One region of the Arthrobacter sp. E1SS-5 genome, then DNA from elsewhere that is predicted to be linked to it. Evidence: predicted binding sites of a transcription regulator. Region 1 holds the regulator's gene; each other region holds the start of a gene.
What was found. Region 1 encodes HrcA, which represses chaperone genes, less so after heat shock. Its sites were predicted from a motif close to TTNGCACTCGNNNNNNNCGAGTGCNAA; they were not measured.

Region 1 (7,670 bases):
CGGTCCTGGCCGGCTGTACGGCCGAGGGCGGGCCTTCCCCTGCAGGCACCACCGCGTCGGTCCCGGCCTCCGGCGGCACAATGCCGGACGCCCCCTCCACCAGCGCCCCGCTGGAAACCACGCAGTCCTCCAACAAGGCCCCGGTCTACTGGATTGGCCGCAGCGGCGCGAATATCTTCCTTTACCGTGAATTCCGGGACGTCCCCGAGCAGGACAATCCGGTCACCCGGGCCCTGCGCGCCATGATGTCGGAAAAGCCCCTGGACCCTGATTTCTTCACCCCCTGGCAGAACCCGGACAAACTGGCCACTTCCATTTCAGGCAAGGATGTCATCACCGTCGACGTCTCCGCCGACGCCTTCAACAGCAACCTCGATGCCGACATGGCGGCCCGGGCCATCCAGCAGCTGATCTACACGGCCACCGCGGCGGCTGCCAGTTCGGGCCTGATCGACACCAGCCAGCAGATCCGGGTCCGGATCCTGGTGGATGGCCATACGGACTACGTCGCGTTCGGAAAGATCCAGCTGGGCGCACTCATGACGCGGGCAGCAGGCCTTGTGGCGCCGGTATGGATTATCGACCCCCAGGAAAACACCGACGTGCCGGGCGGCAGCGTGAAGATCACCGGGCGCAGCACCTCACCGGGGGCGAAGCTCCACTGGCAGCTCCTTCGGGCCGGGGACGGCGGCAGCAAAGCGCCCTTCCTTAGCGGGGAAACGACGGCCGGCGCCGAGCAGGGACAGGCGGGCGCCTTCACGCTTGCCCTCAACCTGCCGCCGGGCGACTACGAGCTCCGGGTAGCGCAGGCCGGCTCCGGCGGGGAGCCGGACAAGAACGAGGACACGAGATCCTTTAAGGTCCAGTAGCGGTCCAGCGCCCAAGGATGTCGCTGGCCAGGACGACGGCGGCCGGGCCGGCTGTGGAGGATCGCAGGACATGGTGCCCCAGCAGGGCCGTCACAGCGCCTTTGTCGCAGAGTTTGGTTACTTCCCGCGGGCTGATGCCGCCCTCCGGGCCCACGATCAGCAGGATTTCTCGGGGGCCCATGCCTGCCCTCGCCTGCCACGCCTCCAGGACGGTACGCAGCGGCCGCACGGCGTCTTCATGCAGGATGACCGCCAGGTCCGCCGTTTCCACGGCGGCGGAAAGCGCTGTGGTGTCGACGGCGGAACGCACCTCCGGGATCCAGGCACGCCGCGCCTGCTTGGCGGCCGCCGTCACGGTTGACTCCCACTTGGCATGCGCCCGCGCTGCCCGGTCGCCTTTCCAGCGGACGATGGACCGTTCAGACTGCCAGGGCACGACGGCGTCGATGCCCAATTCGGTGGCTGTCTCAATGGCCAGCTCGTCACGGTCTCCCTTGGCCAGGGCCTGGACCAGCACCAGCCGGACGTCGGGCCTGTCTTCCACTGTCAGGCTGCTGCACTCCACCTCGAGCCCGGACGGCGTGGCCGAGACGACCTTTCCGGTCATTCGGGTGCCGGCGCCGTCGACAATATCCACGGCCTCGCCCGGCGCCAGCCGCTTCACGGTGACGGCGTGCCGCGCCTCGGCCCCTTCGAGGACGAACATGCGGCCCGGCGTCGTTGCGTCCAGGGAACCAGCGGAGGTGAAGAAGACGGGGTTGCTCACCGCTACAGGTTCCCGAACCGGTCCCGGAGCTTGGCGAACATGCCGCCGCTGGCAGCCAACTTGCCCTCGGTAATCTGCTCACCCCGGAGCTTGGCCAGTTGGCGCAGGAGGTCCTCCTGCGCGGAGTCGAGCTTGGCCGGGGTGTCCACCTGCAGGTGGACCTTCAGGTCGCCGCGGCCGTAGCCCCTCAGGTGGGTAACACCCAAGCCGCGGAGGGTGATGATTTCGCCTGACTGGGTTCCCGGCTTGACGTCGATCTCCTGGGTACCGTCGAAGGTTTCCAGGCTGACGTCCGTGCCCAGGGCTGCCGCGGTCATGGGGATGTGCAGGGTGGCGTGCAGATCATCGCTTTCACGCACATACGTGGGGTCGTTGTTGACGCGGATCTCCACGTACAGGTCACCCGCCGGGCCCCCTGCCGGGCCTGCCTCCCCCTGGCCCGAGAGCTGGATGCGGGTACCGGTGGCGACGCCGGCGGGAACCTTGATGGTCAGCGACCGGCGGCTGCGGATGCGGCCCTGGCCACTGCATTCGTTGCAGGGGTCCTTGATGACCGTGCCGAAGCCCTCGCAAGTGCCGCAGGGGGCTGCCGTCATGACCTGGCCGAGGATGGAACGGACGGCCCTCTGGACCTGGCCGCTGCCGCCGCAGATGTCGCAGCGTTCCGGCTGGGTCCCGGGGCGGCAGCACGATCCGTCACAGGTGGGGCAGACCACGGCGGTGTCCACCTCGAGCTTCTTGTTGACTCCGAACACGGCGTCACGGAGGTCGATCCGGACACTGATGAGCGCGTCCTGGCCGCGGCGGACACGCGAGGCAGGGCCCGAAGTGCCGCCGGCGCCAAAGAAGGTGTCGAAGATGTCCTGGAACGCGAATCCCTGGCCTGCATAACCGGCACCGCCGAAGCCATTGTCCGTGCCGTTTTCATTGCCGGTGGTGTCGTAGATCCTGCGCTTCTGGGGGTCGGAAAGGACCTCGTAGGCGTGCGTTACCGCCTTGAAGCGCTCTGCAGCGTCGGCACCTGGGTTAACGTCCGGGTGGAGGGTGCGGGCCAGCTTGCGGTAGGCCTTTTTGATCTCTTCCCCCGTAGCTTCGGGTGAGACTCCAAGGACGTCATAGTGGCTGCTCAAAGTTCGTGTCTCTTCCTTGTAGTACTGCGTTCAGTTGGTCGGCCAGGGCTCTCGTTCCACAGTCGGAGCAAGCTCCGGCGGCCAAGAGTCAGGGCCCCAAAATCCTGGAAAGGTAGCGGGCTACTGCCCTGACGGCGGCCATGGTGGTGGGATAGTCCATTCGGGTAGGACCGAGGATTCCCACTTTGGCTGCGCTGTCCGGACCATAGCCGGTGGCCACCACAGAGGCTTCGGCAAGGCCGTCATAGGGGTTCTCCCTTCCGATGCTGACAGCCACGCCCCGGTGGTCCTGGGCCATCTCGCTCAACAGCCGCAGCATCACCACCTGTTCCTCGAGCGCCTCCAGCACAGGGCCAATGCTCAGCGGAAAGTCCACATTGGACCTGGCGAGGTTGGCGGTGCCGGCCATGACCATGCGGTCTTCCCGGCTGCTCTGGGCCAACGCCTCCAGGCCGAGCGCCAGCGCGTGTGCCGCCTGGCGCTGCGGGTGGGGTGTCGCAGCCACGACGGCGGGAAGGGCCTGGGCGAGTTGGCTCAGCCGGGTTCCCCCGAGCGCGGCAAGAAACCGGGTGCGCAACTCGGCCAGCGCGTCGTCGCCGAGGTCCTGCCCGACGTCGATGACGCGCTGCTCCACCTTGCCGCTGTTGGCGATGAGGACCACGAGGACCTTCCGCGGTGCCAGCAGCACAAATTCGATGTGCCGGACAAGTGCCCTGCTCAGGTGCGGGTACTGGACCACAGCCACCTGGTTGGTCAGCTGCGACAGCAGCCGGACAGTGCGGTCCAGCACGTCGTCAAGGTCATCCGCGCCTTCCAGGAGGGTCTGGATGGCACGGCGTTCTGCCGCCGAAAGGGGCTTGACTGCCGAGATCTGGTCGACAAAGAGCCGGTAACCCTTGTCGGTGGGGATCCGGCCGGCGCTGGTATGGGGGGCGGTAATCAGCCCCTCGTCCTCAAGGGCGGCCATGTCATTGCGGATGGTGGCGCTGGAAACACCAAGATGATGCCGCTCCACCAGGGCCTTCGACCCAACCGGCTCGCGGGAGTGGACGTAATCCTCCACGATGGCCCGCAGTACTTCCAGTTTGCGTGGCTCGCTCACTCTCCACCTCCATCCATGGTCCGGGGCCGCTCGCCCCGCCCGGTGCCACCCAGGGGTTAGCACTCGACATGCCTAAGTGCTAACAGTCTATTATGCCTCGCCCCGTTGTTAGCATTGGTACCGCTCCGGGCGAAACTCCCGGGCTGAGGAGCTAGCGCTAGGCGGATCGATTCCATGGATTACCAGAACTGGGGCCCCCGGGGCATTTCCGCTCCCTCAAGGGCGGAGCTGCCCGAGGTCCCCGTGGAGCGCGGCATGGTGCTTGAGGACGTACAGTCCGGCTGGGTGGGCGCTGTCACCCGCGTGGAGAAATCCGGCGGAATGCACGTCGTGGCATTGGAGGACCGCCGCGGGAAGTCCCGGTCCTTCAAGCTTGGGTTCGGTTTCCTCCTTGAGGGCCAGCCCATCCGATTGATGCCGCCAGCGCCGAAGGCCGCTTCCGGTCTTCCCGCCGGCCGGACCGCCTCCGGTTCGGTGCGCGTTTCCGGCCAGCGCGCCCAGGTTGCCAAGGCAAGCCGGATCTGGGTGGAAGGCAAGCACGACGCCGAACTGGTGGAAAAGGTCTGGGGAGACGACCTGCGCGTGGAAGGCATCGTCGTCGAGCCCCTCCACGGCATCGACGACCTGGCCGCTGCCGTCGCAGACTTCAGGCCCGGCCCGGGCCGCCGCCTCGGCGTGCTGGTGGACCACCTGGTTCCCGATTCGAAGGAATCCCGGATCGCCGACTCCGTGATGGCCTCCCCGGGCGCGGCCGGAAACGTCCTGATCGTCGGCCACCCCTATGTGGACGTCTGGCAGGCAATCCGCCCTGCAGTCCTGGGCATCGAAAAATGGCCCGCCATCCCCCGTGGGCAAGACTGGAAGACCGGGATCCTCAAAGCTTTTGGCTGGCCCCACGCCACAAAGGAAGACATCGGCCTCGGATGGCAGAAGCTGCTGGGCGCCGTACGCACGTACGCGGACCTCGAAGCGTCGCTGCTGGGCCGGGTTGAGGAAGTCATCGATTTCCTTACCGTGCCCTGACGGGCAGGCAACGGCCACAAAGCCAGTATTCTTGGTAGTAGTCAGCACCAACTTGCACCTCAGAAGGACACAGACTGTGGCAGAAAACGCACGTGATCACAGGGACGGCCAGGGCCGTTCCGAGTACCATGGCGTACCCGCCAACGCCCTGCCGCTTACGGCCAGCGAAGACCGCCAATGGGCCACGCTGGCGCACTTCGGCGGAATCCTGGGGTGCATCCCCTCGCTGCTGATCTACCTGATCTTCCGCGACCGCGGGCCGTTTACCGCGCAGGAGTCCAAGGAAGCGTTGAACTTCAGCCTGCCGCCCACCATCGCCGCGGTGCTGGCCAACATCCTGGTCTTCATCCCCTACGTGGGTAACATTTTCGCCGTCATCGCCACACTGATCTGGGTGGCGCTCACGTGCTTCTCCGTGGCCGCCGGCATTCACGTCAACCGCGGCCAGCCGCACCGCTACCAGTACAACCTGCGCTGGATTAAGTAGCCTCAGGCGGCTGTGGAGCCCACACCGCCAGGGCGCGGGCGGGACTAGTCCGGGAGGATGCGGCGGACCACTGCGTCTGCCAGCAACCGGCCCTTGAGGGTCAGGACCAGGCGTCCCCGGAAAGCGGCAGCAGGCTCCACCAGGCCGCCCGCGATCAGCCCGGCCACCTCGTGCCGCCCGGCAGCGCTGAGCGCTGACACGTCGAGCCCTGACTGCAGGCGCGCCTCGAGCATGACTTTTTCCAGGTTCCTGGTTTCCGCGTCCAGGGTTTCCCTGCCGGCAGCCGGCGACAGCCCCTGCGACAGCCGGTTGGCGTAGGCGGATGGGTGCTTGACGTTCCACCAGCGGACCCCGCCCATGTGGGAGTGGGCGCCGGGCCCGATCCCCCACCAGTCGTCACCCCGCCAATAGGCGAGGTTGTGGCGGCACGCCTGCTCCGGAGTGCGCGCCCAGTTGCTGACCTCATACCAGCCAAGCCCGGCTTCGGTGATCAGCTTGTCGGCGAGCTCGTACTTGTCGGCGTGGTCGTCGTCGTCAATTCCCGGGACCTCGCCACGGCGCATCTGGGCCGCCAGCTTGGTGCCCTCCTCGACGATCAGCGCGTAGGCGCTGATGTGGTCGGGCTGGTAGGACAGGGCGGTCTCCAGGGAGTGGCGCCAGTCGGCAAGCGTCTCCCCCGGCGTGCCGTAGATCAGGTCAAGGCTGACAGCCAGGCCGGCTTCCCGGGCCCACTGAACCACCTGCGGAACCCGGCTGGGCGTGTGGGTGCGGTCCAGGACCTTGAGGACGTGCGGAACGGCGGACTGCATGCCGAAGGACACGCGCGTAAAACCGGCTTCCTTGAGGACGGCCAGGGACTCAGGGGTGACCGAGTCAGGGTTGGCTTCCGTGGTGACCTCGGCACCGTCCTCGATGCCCCACTGGTCGATGGCAGCGCGGAGGATCGCCGCAAGGTCATCTGCGGGCAGCAGCGTGGGCGTGCCGCCGCCGAAGAAGACCGTGCTGAGCTTCCGCTCCGGCAGGCCGGAACCGGCCAGCACCCTGGCCGCCAGCGCCACTTCCGACACCGCCGTTTGGGCATACGCGTCCTGGGATGCGCCGCCGCCGAGTTCCGTGGCGGTGTAGGTGTTGAAGTCGCAGTATCCGCAACGCACGGCGCAGAAGGGAATATGGACGTACAGGCCGAATGCCCGGCCCGCCGCACCATCCGCTGCCTGTGCAGGCAGCAGACCGTCCGACGGCGCCGGGTCGCCGAGGGGAAGGACGCTGGGCATCAGCGCGTCCCCCGCTGCGCGGTGGTCACTTCTTCTTTGCCTTGTCCTTCGATTCGTCCGTGGTGAGGGCGGCGATGAAGGCCTCCTGCGGCACTTCCACAGTGCCCACCATCTTCATGCGCTTTTTGCCTTCCTTCTGCTTTTCCAGCAGCTTGCGCTTACGCGAGATGTCACCGCCGTAGCATTTAGCCAGGACGTCCTTGCGGATGGCCCGGATGCTTTCACGGGCGATGATCCGGGAACCGATGGCCGCCTGGATGGGCACCTCGAACTGCTGCCGCGGGATGAGTTCACGGAGCTTGCCGGTCATCATCACGCCGTAGGCGTATGCCTTGTCCCGGTGGGTGATGGCACTAAAGGCGTCAACCTGCTCGCCCTGGAGCATGATGTCCACCTTGACCAGGTCGGCAACCTGCTCGCCGTCGGCTTTCCAGTCCAGCGAGCCGTAGCCCCGGGTCTTCGACTTGAGGATGTCGAAGAAGTCGAAGACGATTTCCGCCAACGGCAGGCGGTATCGGATTTCCACCCGGTCCTCGGAAAGGTAGTCCATGCCGTTCATGACGCCGCGGCGTGACTGGCACAGCTCCATGATGGCGCCCACAAACTCATTGGGGGCCAGGATGGTGGCGGAGACCATGGGTTCGCGTACCTCGGCGATCTTGCCGGTGGGGTACTCGCTGGGGTTGGTCACGCGGACCACCTTCTTGTCCTCCAGGGTCACCTCATATTCCACGTTTGGCGCGGTGGAGATGAGGTCCAGGTTGTATTCGCGCTCCAGGCGTTCGCGGGTGATCTCCAGGTGCAGGAGGCCCAGGAAGCCGACACGGAACCCGAATCCCAGTGCGGCGGAAGTCTCGGGTTCGTACACCAGCGCGGCGTCGTTGAGCATGAGCTTTTCGAGGGCGTCGCGGAGGACCGGGTAGTCGGCGCCGTCCAGCGGATAGAGGCCGGAGAACACCATGGGCTTGGCATCGGCGTAGCCGGGCAGCGACTCGGCGGCCGGCTTGGCCAGGTTGGTG
Region 2 (7,670 bases), 680 kb from region 1:
CGCAGTCGCGGGTGCGGCGCTTGTTGCGCGCCGGGGTGCTGCGTCCGGGCGGGCGTGAGGTTGACCTGGAGGCGGTGGGCTATGACGTGGTGGCGTTCGTGACCATTGAGGTTTCCCACCGCGAGCTCGATGGGGTCGTGGCGGCGCTGAGGCTCATTCCGCAGGTCCTGGAGGTCCACGAAATCTCCGGCCGTGGCGATGTCTGGTGCCGGGTGGTGGCCACGGACACCCACAACCTTCAGGCGTCCCTGAGGCAGGTCCTGAGGATCAAAGGCGTGATCCGGACAGAAACGGTGCTCGCCCTGCACACGCATATCCCCTACCGGACGGAGCCCCTCATCAGCGGCCTCAGCACCGGCGCAGCTTCGGCCGCTAGGATTTCCTGAATGACCATCATCGATAACGCCGTCTACGTCAACGGCGTCCGCCACGCAGAGCCTGAAAGCCTGGAGCAGACCTTTGAGACCCTGGCCCGGCATGGCGGTATGGCCTGGATCGGGCTCTACCGGCCCACCGTCGAGGAAATGGCTGCCGTGGCCGCCGAGTTCGGGCTCCATGCCCTTGCCGTGGAGGATGCTGTTTCGGCCCACCAGCGGCCCAAGCTGGAGCGTTACGATGACAACCTCTTCACCGTTCTGCGGCCGGCCAGGTACCTGGACGAGGACGAGACCGTGGAGTTCGGTGAACTCCACGTCTTCACGGGCAGGAATTTCGTGGTGACCGTGCGGCACGCCGAAACAGCGGGTGTGGCCACGGTACGGCGGCGTCTGGAGTCAAGGCCGGATCTTCTCCAGCACGGGCCCGAAGCGGTGTTGTACGCCCTGCTGGACCGCGTGGTGGACGACTACGCCCCGGTGGTGGCCGGGTTGGAGAACGACATTGACGAGATTGAGGACCAGCTGTTCAGCGGCGACTCCGCCGTGTCCCGCCGGATCTATGAACTGGCGCGCGAAGTTATCCAGTTCCAGCGCGCCATCCACCCCTTGCCGGAGATGCTGGACCAGCTCAAGAGGGGCTTCGAAAAGTACCAGGTTGAAGGCGACCTGCGGCACAGCCTGCGCGATGTGGAAGACCATGTTGAGCGGGTGATTTCCCGGGCCGATTCCTTCCGGGACCTGTTGCAGAATGCCCTGACCCTGGACGGAACGCTTACCGCGAACCGGCAGAATGAGGCCAGCGCCGAGCAGAACGAGCAGGTGAAGAAGATCTCCTCCTGGGCTGCCATCCTGTTCGCGCCCTCCTTCGTCGCCGGGATCTATGGGATGAACTTCGACAACATGCCCGAGCTCCACTGGGCCTTCGGCTATCCCTACGCGCTGGTGCTCATGGTTGCCGCCGGGGCCCTCATGTACGGGATCTTCAAAAAGAAGGGCTGGATCTAGGGATCCTGGCCCCCGCAGCCTTTCCGGCTGCCAGTGCCGCCCGCGCATTGCCCGCGGCATGCACCAGGACCGATACCGCCAGGAAGGCGATCAGGACCTGTCCGGTGGCCACCAGCACCCTGGGCCAGCCGCCGTCGAGGGTGGGATCAAGGAAGTCATAGACGTACCATCCGTCCAACCCGCCCCGGATCCACGAGAAGGCCAGGAACACTACGGGGTAGCCCAGCCACGCAACGGGCCGCCACCAGGGGCCGCGGACCGTACGGGTCACCAAGACCCAGTCAAGGGCCGCCACCAGCGGGGCCAGGCGGTGGTGGACAAGCTGTGGCCAATACAAGTCCAGGGTCCACCAGGGTTCTCCTGGCGGAGCCACGAGCACCACGTAGATGATCCCGGTCATCACCAGGTACAGGACCAAGGCCCCGAAAAAGTGGTCCCACCAGGACGGCAGAGAGCTCCGCAGGCGTACTCCGGAAATAATCAGGACCACACCGAAAACGAGGTTCCCCTGCACGGTGAATTCCGAATACAGCTGGGGGATGTCCACGTCATTGCCGGGGAGGGTGGCATCCACGGTCTTCTGGACCACCGCGGCAAGAACGAGCAAGCCTGTCAAGATCCGGGTGACACGAATCCACGGACGGTCCGGGTGCAGGGCGTGGTTGGCGGCGAGGTTACGGCGGATCGGAGGAACCAATGGCGCCGGACCGCCCGGCTTCGCTGCAAGGCTCATGGAGCCAGCGTGGCGCCGCCGGTACGAAAAGACCAGGGTCCTTGGATGGTTTATTACCCCGCCTACCGGCCCAACAGCCGCCGGCAGGCGGATGATGGTCAGGCGTTCGTCCTGCGTTTCAGCCAACCCCAGACGCCGGTGGCAACGAAGAGGACCAGCCCGATGATGGCGAGCCAGAGAAGGCCCTTCACGACGAAGCCGAGGATGGACAGGATGAGCCAGAGGACCAGAAGGCCGATAATGATTCCCATGGGCCTACTCTAGGCCCGGGCAATCGGAATGGGGCGGGCACCGCCCAGCGTTTCGCGGACCGGCTTCGGAGCATCGGGCAGGTAGGCACGAAAAAGCCCGCTGTTTCCAGCGGGCTTTGATGTGGAGCTAAGGAGATTCGAACTCCTGACCTCTTCGATGCGAACGAAGCGCTCTACCAACTGAGCTATAGCCCCGGAACTGGCTGCCTCCTGCAAGGTGTTCCAGGCTGGTGCGGAACCGGTGTCCCTAGGCTACAAATTTTCCATCCCTAACGCCAATTGACGTGCGGGCACCTGTCCGGAATGAGGGGCTCCCCCGCCTGGCCTTAGGCGCGGCGGCGCTGGAGGACGTCGTCGAGGTTGCTCAGCGCGCTCTGTGCCTTGGACAACTGCTGGGCGCCCAACTGCTCCGCTTCGCCGGCTTCTGCTGCCGCGGCCCCGGCAGCGCCCTTCTTCAGGGACGGCTTCCCGACTGCTTTGGGCGCCTCCGGAAGTTCCAGCGGCTGCGGCTCGGGGCGCTCAGCCTTGGCCGCTTCCACGTAAACAGGTTTGGGAACCTCCACCGGTTCCCAGGGCGTGCCCACGGGAATGACGGACGGAGCCGCTGCGCTGGTGTCCCCTGCAGCCACAGCGACGGCGAGGGCCGCTTCACGCAGCTCAACGGCCGTCAGCGGCTTAACCTTCGCCTGGCCCGCTTCGGCATCGAAAAGGGTGCTTTCCGGCAGTACGGGGGCAGCCTCGGGCTTGGCAGGTATAACGACGGCGTCTTCCGGGCGGTGTGCCGGGGCGCTCATGGCAGAGCGGAAGGCGGCGTTCACCTTCGCCTTGCGGTCGCGGACAGCGAGCCAGCGCAGCAGTGCAACCGACGCGGCCGTCAACAGAGTGCAGGTGAGGGGAAGAGCCGGCGAACCGACGCCGAACGGAAGCAGCACGCCCGAGATGAAAGCGGTGACCAGGGACAGCAGCCCCACAAGGGCCAGGGCCGTGCGGCCGTAGCGGACGCGGAACCTGGCCGGGGGTGGGGTGCTTGCAGTGCCTGCAGCGGGTGCGGCACTCTTCCTGGGTTCCATGGCTTTCTCCTGCTGGGCGGCGACGTTCAGGACCAGGCCGGGGTGCGGATCCGGCCTTTCATCGGCGGGGGCGTCTGTCAGGAAGTCGCCGGCAGGCTGGAATTGGTGCCGGCGGTTCCGGAGGACGTAAGGGGCAACCCATACAATCCAGAGCGCGACGGCAACCACAAGGATCACTGAGCTGCTAAGGGGGAAGTCCACACTCAAAACCGTATGAGCATCATGCCTGCTCAGGCCGCATTACCAAGGGTGTGTCGTGCCCCTGTGGGCGAACCATCAAGTTTATGACCGGCGTGACGCCAGCCAGGGACCCAGCAGGCCTTCCGGTACTTCTTCCGCGGTGAGGGCGAAGGAGCGGTGGTCTGCCCACTTGCCGTTGATGTGCAGGAAGCGGGGACGGTAGCCCTCGTCCCGGAACCCCAGTTTCTCCACCACGCGCAGGCTTGGTCCGTTCTCGGGCCGGATATTGATTTCCATCCGGTGCAGGCCGAGTGCCCGGAAGCAGTGGTCGGTTACCAGCGCCACGGAGGTGGGCGCTATCCCCCGTCCTGCCCTGTCCCGGTCCACCCAGTACCCCAGGGTGGCCATCATGGCCGAACCCCAGACGATGGAAGACACTGTCAGCTGTCCCACGATGGCGGGGTTCCGAAGGCCCGGCTGCCATTCGGTGATGAGGAAAGGCAGTGCAGTGGCCTGGGCAGCCTGGATATTGAGAGAGCGGACCATGTGCCGGTAGTCAGGGAGGCCACCAGCAGGGTCCGGGTTGGACGCCTCCCACGGCGCCAGCCAGTCGCTGTTGCGCGACCGTACCTCGGTCCACTCTTTCTTGTCGCGGTACCGGATGGGCCGCAGGACCAGGTCGCCGCATTCAAGGGTGACCGGCCAAATGGGACCTGTGCGCATGGGGTTACCGGGAAAGGCCGACGGCGAAGCCGGGCAGCCATTCCCGCAGGCCCGGACCCAGGTCTTCGCTGTCGACGGCCAGCTGGACGCAGGCCTTGAGGTAGCTCAGTTTGTCTCCGGTGTCGTAGCGGCGGCCGCGGAACACCACACCGTAGACGCCATGCCCCTCGCCGTCACCTGAGGCGAGTTCCTGGAGGGCATCCGTCAGCTGGATTTCACCGCCACGTCCCGGCTTAGTGTGCTCGAGGACTTCGAACACTGCCGGGTGCAGGACGTAGCGCCCGATCAGCGCAAGGTTGGACGGTGCTTCCTCCGGTGAGGGCTTTTCAACCAGCCGGTTGACGCGGACGTAGTCTTCGCCGTCAATCTCCTGAATGTCGGCGCAGCCGTAGGCACTGATCTGCGAGGGTTCCACCTCGATGAGCGCGACGACGGACCCTCCCGTTTTCGCCTGCACGTCGATCATGGTGCTGAGCAGTTCGTCGCGGGCATCGATCAGGTCGTCCCCCAGCAGGACGGCGAAGGCTTCGTTGCCCACGTGCTGCTTTGCGCGAAGTACCGCGTGACCCAGTCCGTGGGGGTCGCCCTGCCGGACGTAGTGGATGTCGCCCAGCTGGCTGGCCGCCTGGATGGATGCAAGCTTTTCGGTGTCTCCCTTGCCCTCCAGCGTCGATTCAAGGGAGGGCACCCTGTCGAAGTGGTCTTCCAGGGCGCGTTTGTTCCGGCCGGTAATCATCAAAACGTCGTTGAGGCCTACATGCACGGCTTCCTCCACCACATACTGGATGGCAGGCTTATCCACGACGGGAAGCATTTCCTTGGGCATCGCCTTGGTGGCGGGCAGGAACCTGGTGCCCAGGCCCGCGGCGGGAATGACGGCTTTGCGGACTCTGGGGTTACTGGTGCTCACCGGACTAATCTAACGTCAGCGTCAAGCATTTAAGTAACCATCGGCGCGGCAGGCCGGCACCCGGCCGGAAGCCGTGCAGAACCGGCAACGCAGGAAGGACACCATGCTGCAGGAGACGAACGCCGTCAAGGATGATATCCGGGCCTCCCACCGGCGCCGGCGCGCGGGGCTGACGCCGGCGCAACTGGAGACGGCAGGCAGCGCCCTGGCTGTGCACGGGGAAGCCTGGGCCGCGACGGTCACCGGCGGCCAGCCCGGCATTGCGTGCGTGTACCTGGGGGTGGGACAGGAACCGCCCACCCTGCCGCTCATTAATGCCCTGCACAGCAGCGGGCACAAGGTGCTGCTTCCGGTGTGCGAACCCGGCAGGGAGTTGAGCTGGGTGTTTTGGACGCCCGAAGCAGGCTTCGAGCGCAGTAAGTATGCACCCATCCTTGAGCCCGCCGGTCCCCGGCACGGGCCTGAGACGGCAGGTGAAGCGGCAGTCCTTTTCATTCCGGCCACCGCGGTGGACCGTGCCGGCAACAGGATCGGCCAGGGCGGCGGGTACTACGACAAGTTCCTGGGGCATCTGGCGACGGCCGGGAAGGAAATTCCGCTGGCCGCTGTTATCTACGACGATGAATTGCTGCCTGCGGGACGGATTCCTGCGGAGGAATTCGACCGGCCGGTCCCGGCGGTCCTGGTGCCGTCCGGGTACCAGCCGCTCACTGGCGGCGCCTGACCCCGGGCCATCCGGGGGCAGTGATAGAATTAGCACTCAGGCCCTGCGACTGCTAATGGTTTACCAGGTGGCAGCACGGGACCTCTCGTTTGCCCAAGAGGAGGAGCACCAGTGCCAACATATGCTTACGCCTGCAAGGATTGCGGCCACGCCTTCGACATTGTCCAGTCGTTCTCGGACAGCAGCCTGACGTCCTGCCCTGAATGCCAGGGTACGTTGCGCAAGAAGTTCAACAGCGTGGGTGTCGTCTTCAAGGGCTCCGGTTTCTACCGCACCGACTCGCGCGATTCCAAGGGCAGCTCCGTCTCCCCTGCGCCGGCCGCCGCTCCGGCTGCGCCCGCTGCTTCCCCCGCCGTTTCGGCGCCGGCTGCAGCAGCCAGCTGAACAGGAATAAGTCTTAAGTACGACGGCGGCCGGCGCGTTCCAGCGCCGGCCGCCTTTGTCCACATAGCGTTCGTTCCGGATGCCCCGCCGCGTTTACCGCAACTAGCGTGGGCGCATGTCCAGACTTCCCAGCCGTCGCCGCGACCGCTACCGGCCTCCCACCAGCCCTGGAAACGTTGCACGCCGCGGTAAAGACCGTTCGCCGGGGGCACGGTTAGCCGGGTGGCTGAACCGCAACCGCAGGCTCGTCGCAGCGTTGTTGCTATGCGGAGCTGCAGCCCTTGCGGTGCAGCAGCTCACTCCTCCCCCGCTCGCCACTGTTACGGCTTTGGCCGCAGCCCGGGATCTTCCTGCGGGGACCGCCGTGACGGCAACAGATCTGGCACACCTCCAGGTGCCGCCGGGAATGGTGGCTGACGGATTCTTGCAGGATGACGCGGCCGCAGCGGGCAAGCAACTGGCCGCACCGTTGCGCAAGGGCCAACTCCTCACGGACGCTCAACTGCTCGGCCCGGGGCTGCTGGCGGGCACGCCGCCAGGGTCAGCGGCAGTTCCCCTCCGCATGGCGGACGCCGCATCCATCCAGCTGGTCTCCCCCGGCCAGCTGGTCAACGTGGTGCTGACATCGGCCAATGGGTTTGACCAGCAGGGCCCCTCCCAGGTCCTGGCATCAGCCGTCCCCGTCCTCTGGACGTCGAACAACGGCGGCCAGGGCGGGCAATGGCTGGGTACCACCGAGACCGATGGACTGATTGTGGTAGCCGCCAACGCGGAACAATCGTCCCGCCTGGCCGGAGCCTCAACCCAGGGCCGGCTGTTCTTCGTCCTGGTCGGCCCGCCGTGACATGAGCCGCGCCGGGCAGAGCCGGAGCGCCAGTTAGACGAACCCGCATGCCGGGTCCAGCCGGACGCCGGGTAGTCGATCCCGCATGTCCGGGCCAACCCATACGCACGTCCAACCCGGACCCCGCGGTCCGCCCCCGTGCGATCAGGCACAGTGCGGTCAGCCCCAGTGCGGTGGCTTCTGTTCCTTCAGCCAGGTGTCGTGATCGTCCTCCCGGTCACCCCAGCTGCGGGCATCGTCCTCAGCAGCCTTGCTCGGAAGGATTTCCTCACTGCCACCCTGTGCTGTGCGTGCGGCCGGGGCGGATGCCGCAGTGTCCCCGGAGGAGGCAGGGCCAGCACCTGGTGCAGTCTCTTGGTTCTTGTTCCGGTCGTGGTGCATATCTTCCTCGGGCCCGGCGTTCCCGGCCCTGTCTTCCTTACTCGGGTTTTCGTTGCTCACGGGGTCTGCCTCCTCGGTTTTCGGGCTG
Region 3 (7,670 bases), 1.5 Mb from region 1:
CCTGTTGCCGGGCCTCACGATCTTCCGCTCCATGTACGTGCTCACCGTTGAAGAAGCCGAGATCCTGGCCGGTGCCGGAGGGATGCTCAGTGCCGGGGCCATTGTGCTGGGCACGGCAGGCGGCATCGTCCTGGGCGACGTCCTGGCCCGTCCACTCACCCGCAGCCTGGCCAGTAACGAGCGGCGCAGGGCCCGACGCCGCTAGGCCGGCCGCGCCGTAGCAGGCGGAGCCTAGATCTGGCCGACCGGCAGTTTCTTCTCGGCCTGGAACACGTCCTCCACCCGGCCCTGCGCCCAGTACCCGGAAAGGGACACCTGCCGGCGCTCCAGGCCGCGCTGCTTGAAGAACACCTCGCGCAAGGCCTTCATGTACCCGCGTTCGCCGTGGGCAAAGACGTCCACTGTGCCGCCGGGCCATTCAGCGTCTGCCACGGCGTTCACCAGCAGGTCGCTGGAACCTGCCGGTACCCCGTTGCGGGGGAGCCACGTGATGTTCAACCCCGCGGGGGCGGAGATGGGCTGGATGTCGGCCTCGGAACCGACCTCCAGGAAGGCCACCCCGGTTGCCTCGGCCGGCAGGGACTCGATGCAGGCAGCGATGGCGGGCAGGGCCGCTTCGTCGCCGGCAAACAGGTACCAGTCAGCGTCCGGGTTGGGGTTGTAGGCGCCACCGGGACCGGTGAAGGTGAGCAGGTCGCCCGCCTGGGCATTGGCCGCCCACGGTCCGGCCAGCCCCTCGTCGCCGTGGACCACGAAGTCGATGGCAAGCTCCCGGGCCTCCGGATCTACCCAGCGCAGGGTGTAGGTGCGGGTGAAGGGCCACTGCTCGCGCGGCATGGTTTCGCGGATGGCCCAGAGGTCAAGGGGGGACGGATACTGGACGCCCGGCTGCGGAAAGACGATTTTCACGTACCGGTCCACGAACCCGTTGTTGGTGAAGTCGCTGAAACCCTCGCCGCCGGCCACGATCCGGACCATGTGCGGCGACAGCTGCTCCTTGCGCAGCACCCTGAGGTTTACCTGGGGGCGGCTCTTCTTGGTGGCGCTGGTAGCGGCGGGGACAGTGCTCATAAGGCAAGCCTAAGCTAGGGCGACGGCGGGAGTTCCCAGGTTACGTCCAGTGCACCTTGTTCCCGCAGCAGTTCGTTGACGCGGCTGAACGGCCGGGAGCCAAAGAACCCGCGCGAGGCGGACAATGGGCTGGGGTGTGCGCTGCTGACAGCGGGCGCTCCGGCCAGGAGCGGCCGGACGCCCCCGGCCTCCTTGCCCCACAGCACCGCCACCAGCGGCATCCTGGACCCGTCCGCAGCTTTGCGGTTCGCCAGCGCGGTGACTGCCGCCGTCGTAATTTCCTCCCAGCCTTTGCCGCGGTGGGATCCCGCCGCCCCCGCCCGGACCGTGAGCACCCGGTTCAGGAGCAGCACGCCCTGGTCCGCCCAAGCAGACAGGTCGCCATGGACGCGCGGCGGAACGCCCAGGTCCGATTCCAGCTCCCGGTAGATGTTCACCAGACTGCGGGGGAGGGGGCGGACGTGCGGCTCGACGGAAAACGACAGCCCGACGGCGTGTCCCGGCGTGGGGTAGGGGTCCTGCCCGACGATGAGCACCTTCACTTCCGCCAGGGGCTGGCGGAAGGCGCGCAGGACGTTCGACGGCGGCGGGAGGATCTGGTGCCCGGCGGCCTCCTCTGCAGCAACGAAAGCAAGCACCTTCCGGAGTTGGCCTTCCACGCCATGGAGGGCCGCGGCCCAGTCGGCTGCCATGAGCTCCCCCAGCGGGAGCTCCGCCAACTCCTTGAAGCTGATGGCGTCCGCCGGTTCCTGCTGCAGCTCGAACAGCGCATCCGATTCAAACATCGTCCCATTGTTGCAGGCACCGCAAATGACACCCATGTTATTCGGCCGCTAGCATAGGGGTAAGACATTGACCCTAACCAGCGAAGGAGAGCGCCGTGGCGGAACCGGCCCGGGAACACCTGCCGGAGCAGGATCCAGGGAAGTCCCTCCTGGCGGATTTCACCCTCCGTGAGTCCCCGCTTTCCGAGCGCGAACAGCAGATGCTGGCCCTGGAACGGCAGTGGTGGAAGTATGCAGGGGCCAAGGAACAGGCCATCCGCGACCTGTTCGATCTTTCCGCGACGCATTACTACCAGCTCCTCAACGCACTGATCGACCGCGAGGACGCCCTGGCCCACGATCCCATGCTGGTGAAGAGATTGCGTAGACTACGTACGTCGCGCCACCGTGCACGCACCGCCCGGCGCCTGGGATCCGACGCTTAGACGCCCCAGGCCGGGACAACAGCCGCAATCAACAAGGATGTCCTTCCACCATGACCAGATACGCCCGCGATGAATTCGACAAGGTCCCGGAGACCGCGTCGCGACAAGGTGTCCACCGGACGGCCTCGGCCCCGTCCCGCGTGCGGCTGTGGCCCATCCTTGCGGTAGGCGTTGCGGCCCTGGCCATTGGGCTGGTCTCCTTCCTGATCCTTCCCAAGCTCGGCTTCAATACCACCGCCAGCCAGGCGTCGGCAACCGTTGAATCAGCTCCGCTGGCCGGAACCGGATCCACCCCGTCGCCCACCCAGGCCTCGTCTGCGCCGGCGTCCGTCCCGGCGCCGTCCGCCTCGGCCCAACCAACCCGGAGCAGCGAGCCCGAGCCCACTGCTTCCGCCACCCAGCAGGCCGTCGTCGACAAGTCGCAGGCAGTGGCCGTTTACAACGCCGCCGGCACGGCAGGGCTGGCCAGCCGCGTGGGCGGAATGGTCCAGGCTGACGGCTGGCGGCTCGGCCAGGTAGGCAACTGGTCCGGCGCCCCGCAAAAGTCCTCCGTGATCTTTTATGCCGGCCCGCAGCAACTGGCCAGCGCCCAGGAGCTTGCCGGCCTGTTGAACATCCCCACCGTGGTGAACAGCACCGAATTCCAGGTACCGCTTGTGGTGGTGCTCGGCCCGGGCTACCGGTAGCCGCACATGGCACTGGGAACCGTGAAATGGTTCAACGCTGAGAAGGGCTACGGCTTCATCACCGTTGACGGCTCCGGTGACGACGTCTTTGTCCACTGGTCTGCGGTCCAGGGCGAGGGCTACCGCACCCTGGCCGAGGGCCAGCGGGTGCAGTTGGACCTCGGGGAGGGCGAAAAGGGCCCGCAGGCAGAAAACGTCCGGCCCGCGCAATGATGCCGGCTCACCGCTCCCCAGTCCGGGTCCGCCCAGCGCTTGCCGCGTCCCTGGCGGGCCTCCTGTCCATGACGGCCTGCGCCGGCACCGGCGGCAATGCCAGGACAGAGCCCGCGGAGGCTTCGGGCGACGGCGTCCTCCGCGTGGGCCTGATCCTTGACAACACCGGCGATAACGCCTTCCTCAACGCGCCCCAGCTGGCCGCCGCCAAGGCAGCCATCCAGGACATGAACGCCGCAGGCGGACACAAGGGCCGGCCCGTGGAGCTGCTGCCGGTGCACCCGGACCAGGACACCGCAGCCCAGGCCAAGGACCTGGCTGCTGCCAAGGCGGACGTAGCCATTGGACCCACAGACTCCAGCCATGCACCCGCCGCCGTGGACATCCTGTCCCGCGCCCACGTGCCGCTCATCTCCCCTGCCAACACCGCTGCCGGCCTCTCCACAAGCGCCAGCGGAGGCTACTATTTCCGGACGGCCGCGGCCGACGTCGCCCAAGGTCCCGTGCTGGCCAAACTCGCCAAGGACGCTGGTGCCGCCAGCATCAGCGTGCTGTACCAGCAGGGTTCCTACGGCAAGGACCTGTCAGCCGCCGTCACCGAAGCTGCCCAACAGTCCGGACTCAAGGTCCTGCCCGGGGTGGGCTTCAAACCGGGGGATGCCGCCGAGGCCGCACGTTCTGCCGCCAAAGCCGCGCCGGACGCTGTCGTCCTGGTGGCCCGCGACGGCGCACAGGCCGCATTGACCGAACTTCACAATGCCGGCGTCGGCGGTTCGAAACTCATCCTCAGCGACGGTGCCTTCGCCCGGTATGGATCCGGGTTGCCGTCCCGGGCCCTCGAAGGCGCCCGCTCCGTTGTCCCCGGCCAGCTCCCCGCCGCGGCTTTCCAGGCCAAACTGCTGGCGGTGGATTCCTCCCTGAAGGACGTTTCCTACGCTGCCGAAACGTATGACGCCGTGACGCTGGCGGCCCTCGCAGCGGCACGGGCGCAGGATGACGCGGGCCGGTCCATTGCCGCGAACCTCATTCCCGTCTCCGGCGGAACGGCGGCCTCCGGGGCGGGCGCGCCGCAGGCCCCCTGCCTGAGTTACAAGGAGTGCCTTGGCGGCCTCGCCGCGGGCCCGGACATAAACTACGACGGCGAATCCGGCCCGGTTGCCTTCGACGCCAGGGGGGACATCACCACGGCCGCCTTCTCCGTCTTCACTTACGGAGCGGACAACAACCCCAGCCCCACCGGGCACGAAACAGCCGGACACTCCGGCTGATCGCCCTGCGCGAAGCGGCCGTGGCCAGCGCCTTGTCCGGCGTCTCATCGCTTGCACTCTCACGTGGGGAGTGCTAATTATTGAGTTAGCACTCTGACGTACCGACTGCTAAAGCAAAGCCTGGTTCCCACCGGCGGCGCCGTGCACCGGTCGAGGAGCGAAAGTAACACCTCACTTCAGTGAGATCCCCACGCGGGGGCATACAGAGGCCGCCGTTAAAGGATCGTCCGTCGCGGGCACTGCAGCGAAGGTTCATTCTTAACGACTGTCCCGAAAGGACTACTGCCGTTATGGCCAAGATCATTGCATTTGATGAAGAGGCACGCCGCGGCCTTGAGCGTGGCCTGAACACCCTCGCCGACGCCGTTAAGGTCACCCTCGGCCCGCGTGGACGCAACGTCGTCCTCGAAAAGAAGTGGGGCGCCCCCACGATCACCAACGATGGTGTTTCCATCGCCAAGGAGATCGAGCTGGACGATCCCTACGAGAAGATCGGCGCCGAGCTGGTCAAGGAAGTTGCCAAGAAGACCGACGATGTTGCCGGTGACGGCACCACCACCGCCACGGTTCTGGCACAGGCACTGGTCAAGGAAGGCCTGCGCAACGTTGCCGCCGGCGCCGACCCGCTGTCCCTCAAGCGCGGCATCGAGAAGGCCGTTGACGCCGTCACCGCCGAACTGCTGAACTCCGCCAAGGAAATCGAAACCAAGGAAGAGATCGCGGCCACCGCCTCCATCTCCGCCGGTGACGACGAGATCGGTGCCCTCATCGCCGAAGCCCTGGACAAGGTGGGCAAGGAAGGGGTCATCACGGTCGAGGAGTCCAACACCTTCGGCCTGGAGCTCGAGCTCACCGAAGGCATGCGCTTCGACAAGGGCTACATCTCCGCCTACTTCGTCACCGATGCCGAGCGCCAGGAAACGGTCCTTGAGGACCCGTACATCCTGATCGTCAACTCCAAGATCTCCAACGTCAAGGAACTGGTTGCTGTCCTGGAAAAGGTCATGCAGTCCAACAAGCCGCTGCTGATCATTGCCGAGGACATCGAGGGCGAAGCCCTGGCCACCCTGATCGTCAACAAGATCCGTGGCACCTTCAAGTCCGTTGCCGTCAAGGCTCCGGGCTTCGGTGACCGCCGCAAGGCCCAGCTGGCCGACATCGCCGTCCTCACCGGCGGCCAGGTCATCTCCGAGGAGGTTGGCCTCAAGCTGGAGAACGCCGGCCTGGAGCTCCTGGGCCAGGCCCGCAAGGTTGTTGTCACCAAGGACGAGACCACCATCGTCGAAGGTGCCGGCGACGCCGACCAGATCGCCGGCCGCGTTTCCCAGATCCGCGCCGAGATCGAGAACTCGGACTCCGACTACGACCGCGAGAAGCTGCAGGAGCGCCTGGCCAAGCTGGCCGGCGGCGTTGCAGTCATCAAGGCCGGTGCCGCAACCGAGGTTGAGCTCAAGGAGCGCAAGCACCGCATCGAAGACGCAGTGCGCAACGCAAAGGCTGCAGTTGAAGAAGGCATCGTCGCCGGTGGCGGCGTGGCCCTGATCCAGGCCGGCGCCAAGGCGTTCGCCAACCTTCAGCTGTCCGGCGACGAAGCAACGGGCGCCAACATCGTCCGCGTTGCCATCGACGCCCCGCTGAAGCAGATCGCCTTCAATGCCGGCATGGAGCCCGGCGTTGTTGTCGACAAGGTCCGCGGCCTGCCCGCCGGCCACGGCCTGAACGCAGCAACCGGTGAGTACACCGACCTGCTGGCCGCCGGCGTCAACGATCCCGTCAAGGTGACCCGCTCTGCCCTGCAGAACGCGGCTTCCATCGCCGGCCTGTTCCTCACCACCGAAGCAGTGGTTGCTGACAAGCCGGAGAAGGCTGCTGCTCCTGCGGGCGGCGACGACATGGGTGGCATGGGCGGCATGGGCGGCTTCTAAGCCTCCCGGCCGGGATACCCTCCCGCCAACAGAAAAATGCGGCTCCCTCCTGGTGAGGGGGCCGCATTTTTGCTGCGGATTACTTTCTGGCGGAATCCAGCATCCCCTGGACTTCCTTCGTGAAGGCCTCGGCGGCAGCCTGCGGGGTGAGCCGGTCATACAGCACTTCATCCGTGTAGCGCTTGATCACGTTCTGGACGCTGCCCGCACCCACCGGCGGTACCGGCGGCGCATCCTTGATATCCGGGGCGATGTCCTTAAGGAAGTTGACCACCGTGGTGTCAGCCGGCTTCAGCGAGGGCGTGATGGCGGCGACGATGTCGCTGTTGGTGGGCACGCCCCTGTCCGTCATGAGAATGGTGCCGGCCTCCGGGCTGTTGGTGAGGTAGTTGATGAATTCTGCGGCCTCCTTGGGATGCTTGGAACGGGAGGAAGCGGACCAGAACATAGTGGGTTTGTAGTACATGCCGTTCTTGGCCGAAGCGCCGTCCACGCTCGGGGCGCGCAGCATCTTGATGCTGCTTCCGGTGGTGGCTTCAAGCGAGCCCAGCTGGTTGGTCCACCACCATGCCATGCCCACACGGTTGGTGCCGAAGAGGCTTTGCTCAAGGCTCGCTCCTGCGTCTTCCGTCGCGACGTTGGCCGGTGGGCTGGCCTTTGAATCGCGCTGCTCCTTGAGCCGCTCCCAGAAGGAGGCAGCCGTGGCGGTCTGGAAGTCGAGCTTGCCGTCCCCTGAGTACAGGTTCTCGCCATGCTGGCGGAGCCAAATGATCAGGTCGGCCTCGTTGCTGCCGTACGCCGCTCCGTAGTTTTTGCCGTCGCCGGCGGCGCTGATCTTTGCCGCCGTGTCCGTGAAGTCCTTCCATGTCCAAGTCTTGTCGTCGGGAAGGGGAACGCCTGCCGCTTCAAACACCTTGGTGTTGGCCATGATGACATACGCGTTCTGGCCGGTGCTCAGTCCGTACTGCGCGCCGCTGTACTGGCCTGATGCGAGTGCCTCCTTGTCCAACTTCGACGTGTCGATTCCGCTCTGCTTGGATAGGTCCAGCAGCGCGCCGCGGCCGCCGTATTCGGCAATGTACTTTTGGTCCATCTGGATGACATCGGGCGCATCGTTGGCCGCGGTCTTGGTTGCCAGTTTGTCCCAGTAGCTGGACCATTCGCCCGGCTCGGTCTTGATCTTGATGTTTGGGTGGGATGCTTCGAACGCGGCGATGACTTTGTTTGTCTGTCCGTTCAGGTATTCGTTGCCCCACCAGGTGAACCGCAGGGTCACCTGACCGTTGTCGCCGGACCC

Region 2: a site for HrcA is predicted at 6,003-6,029, ahead of ACIGJD_RS13665 (FmdB family zinc ribbon protein). Genes of this name have one in related genera too.
Region 3: a site for HrcA is predicted at 4,534-4,560, ahead of groL (chaperonin GroEL). Genes of this name have one in related genera too.

The regions. Positions count from the first base shown of each region.
Region 1 is NZ_CP172703.1:2,265,396-2,273,065, forward strand. Features, by position in the region: gene ACIGJD_RS10480 (GerMN domain-containing protein) at 1-869, shown strand, start outside; gene ACIGJD_RS10485 (16S rRNA (uracil(1498)-N(3))-methyltransferase) at 856-1,635, opposite strand; gene dnaJ (molecular chaperone DnaJ) at 1,638-2,765, opposite strand; gene hrcA (heat-inducible transcriptional repressor HrcA) at 2,854-3,867, opposite strand; gene ACIGJD_RS10500 (DUF3097 domain-containing protein) at 4,042-4,890, shown strand; gene ACIGJD_RS10505 (DUF4870 domain-containing protein) at 4,967-5,377, shown strand; gene hemW (radical SAM family heme chaperone HemW) at 5,422-6,651, opposite strand; gene lepA (translation elongation factor 4) at 6,677-7,670, opposite strand, start outside.
Region 2 is NZ_CP172703.1:2,943,272-2,950,941, forward strand. Features, by position in the region: gene ACIGJD_RS13620 (Lrp/AsnC family transcriptional regulator) at 1-386, shown strand, start outside; gene corA (magnesium/cobalt transporter CorA) at 387-1,382, shown strand; gene ACIGJD_RS13630 (Pr6Pr family membrane protein) at 1,360-2,115, opposite strand; gene ACIGJD_RS13635 (hypothetical protein) at 2,214-2,366, opposite strand; tRNA gene ACIGJD_RS13640 (tRNA-Ala) at 2,489-2,561, opposite strand; gene ACIGJD_RS13645 (hypothetical protein) at 2,693-3,613, opposite strand; gene ACIGJD_RS13650 (GNAT family N-acetyltransferase) at 3,719-4,339, opposite strand; gene galU (UTP--glucose-1-phosphate uridylyltransferase GalU) at 4,344-5,249, opposite strand; gene ACIGJD_RS13660 (5-formyltetrahydrofolate cyclo-ligase) at 5,353-5,973, shown strand; gene ACIGJD_RS13665 (FmdB family zinc ribbon protein) at 6,085-6,357, shown strand; gene ACIGJD_RS13670 (RcpC/CpaB family pilus assembly protein) at 6,722-7,201, shown strand; gene ACIGJD_RS13675 (AAA family ATPase) at 7,361-7,670, opposite strand, start outside.
Region 3 is NZ_CP172703.1:799,039-806,708, forward strand. Features, by position in the region: gene ACIGJD_RS03800 (threonine/serine exporter family protein) at 1-205, shown strand, start outside; gene ACIGJD_RS03805 (siderophore-interacting protein) at 232-1,071, opposite strand; gene ACIGJD_RS03810 (uracil-DNA glycosylase) at 1,086-1,856, opposite strand; gene ACIGJD_RS03815 (DUF3263 domain-containing protein) at 1,952-2,281, shown strand; gene ACIGJD_RS03820 (LytR C-terminal domain-containing protein) at 2,332-2,967, shown strand; gene ACIGJD_RS03825 (cold-shock protein) at 2,974-3,180, shown strand; gene ACIGJD_RS03830 (ABC transporter substrate-binding protein) at 3,180-4,448, shown strand; gene groL (chaperonin GroEL) at 4,739-6,373, shown strand; gene ACIGJD_RS03840 (ABC transporter substrate-binding protein) at 6,453-7,670, opposite strand, start outside.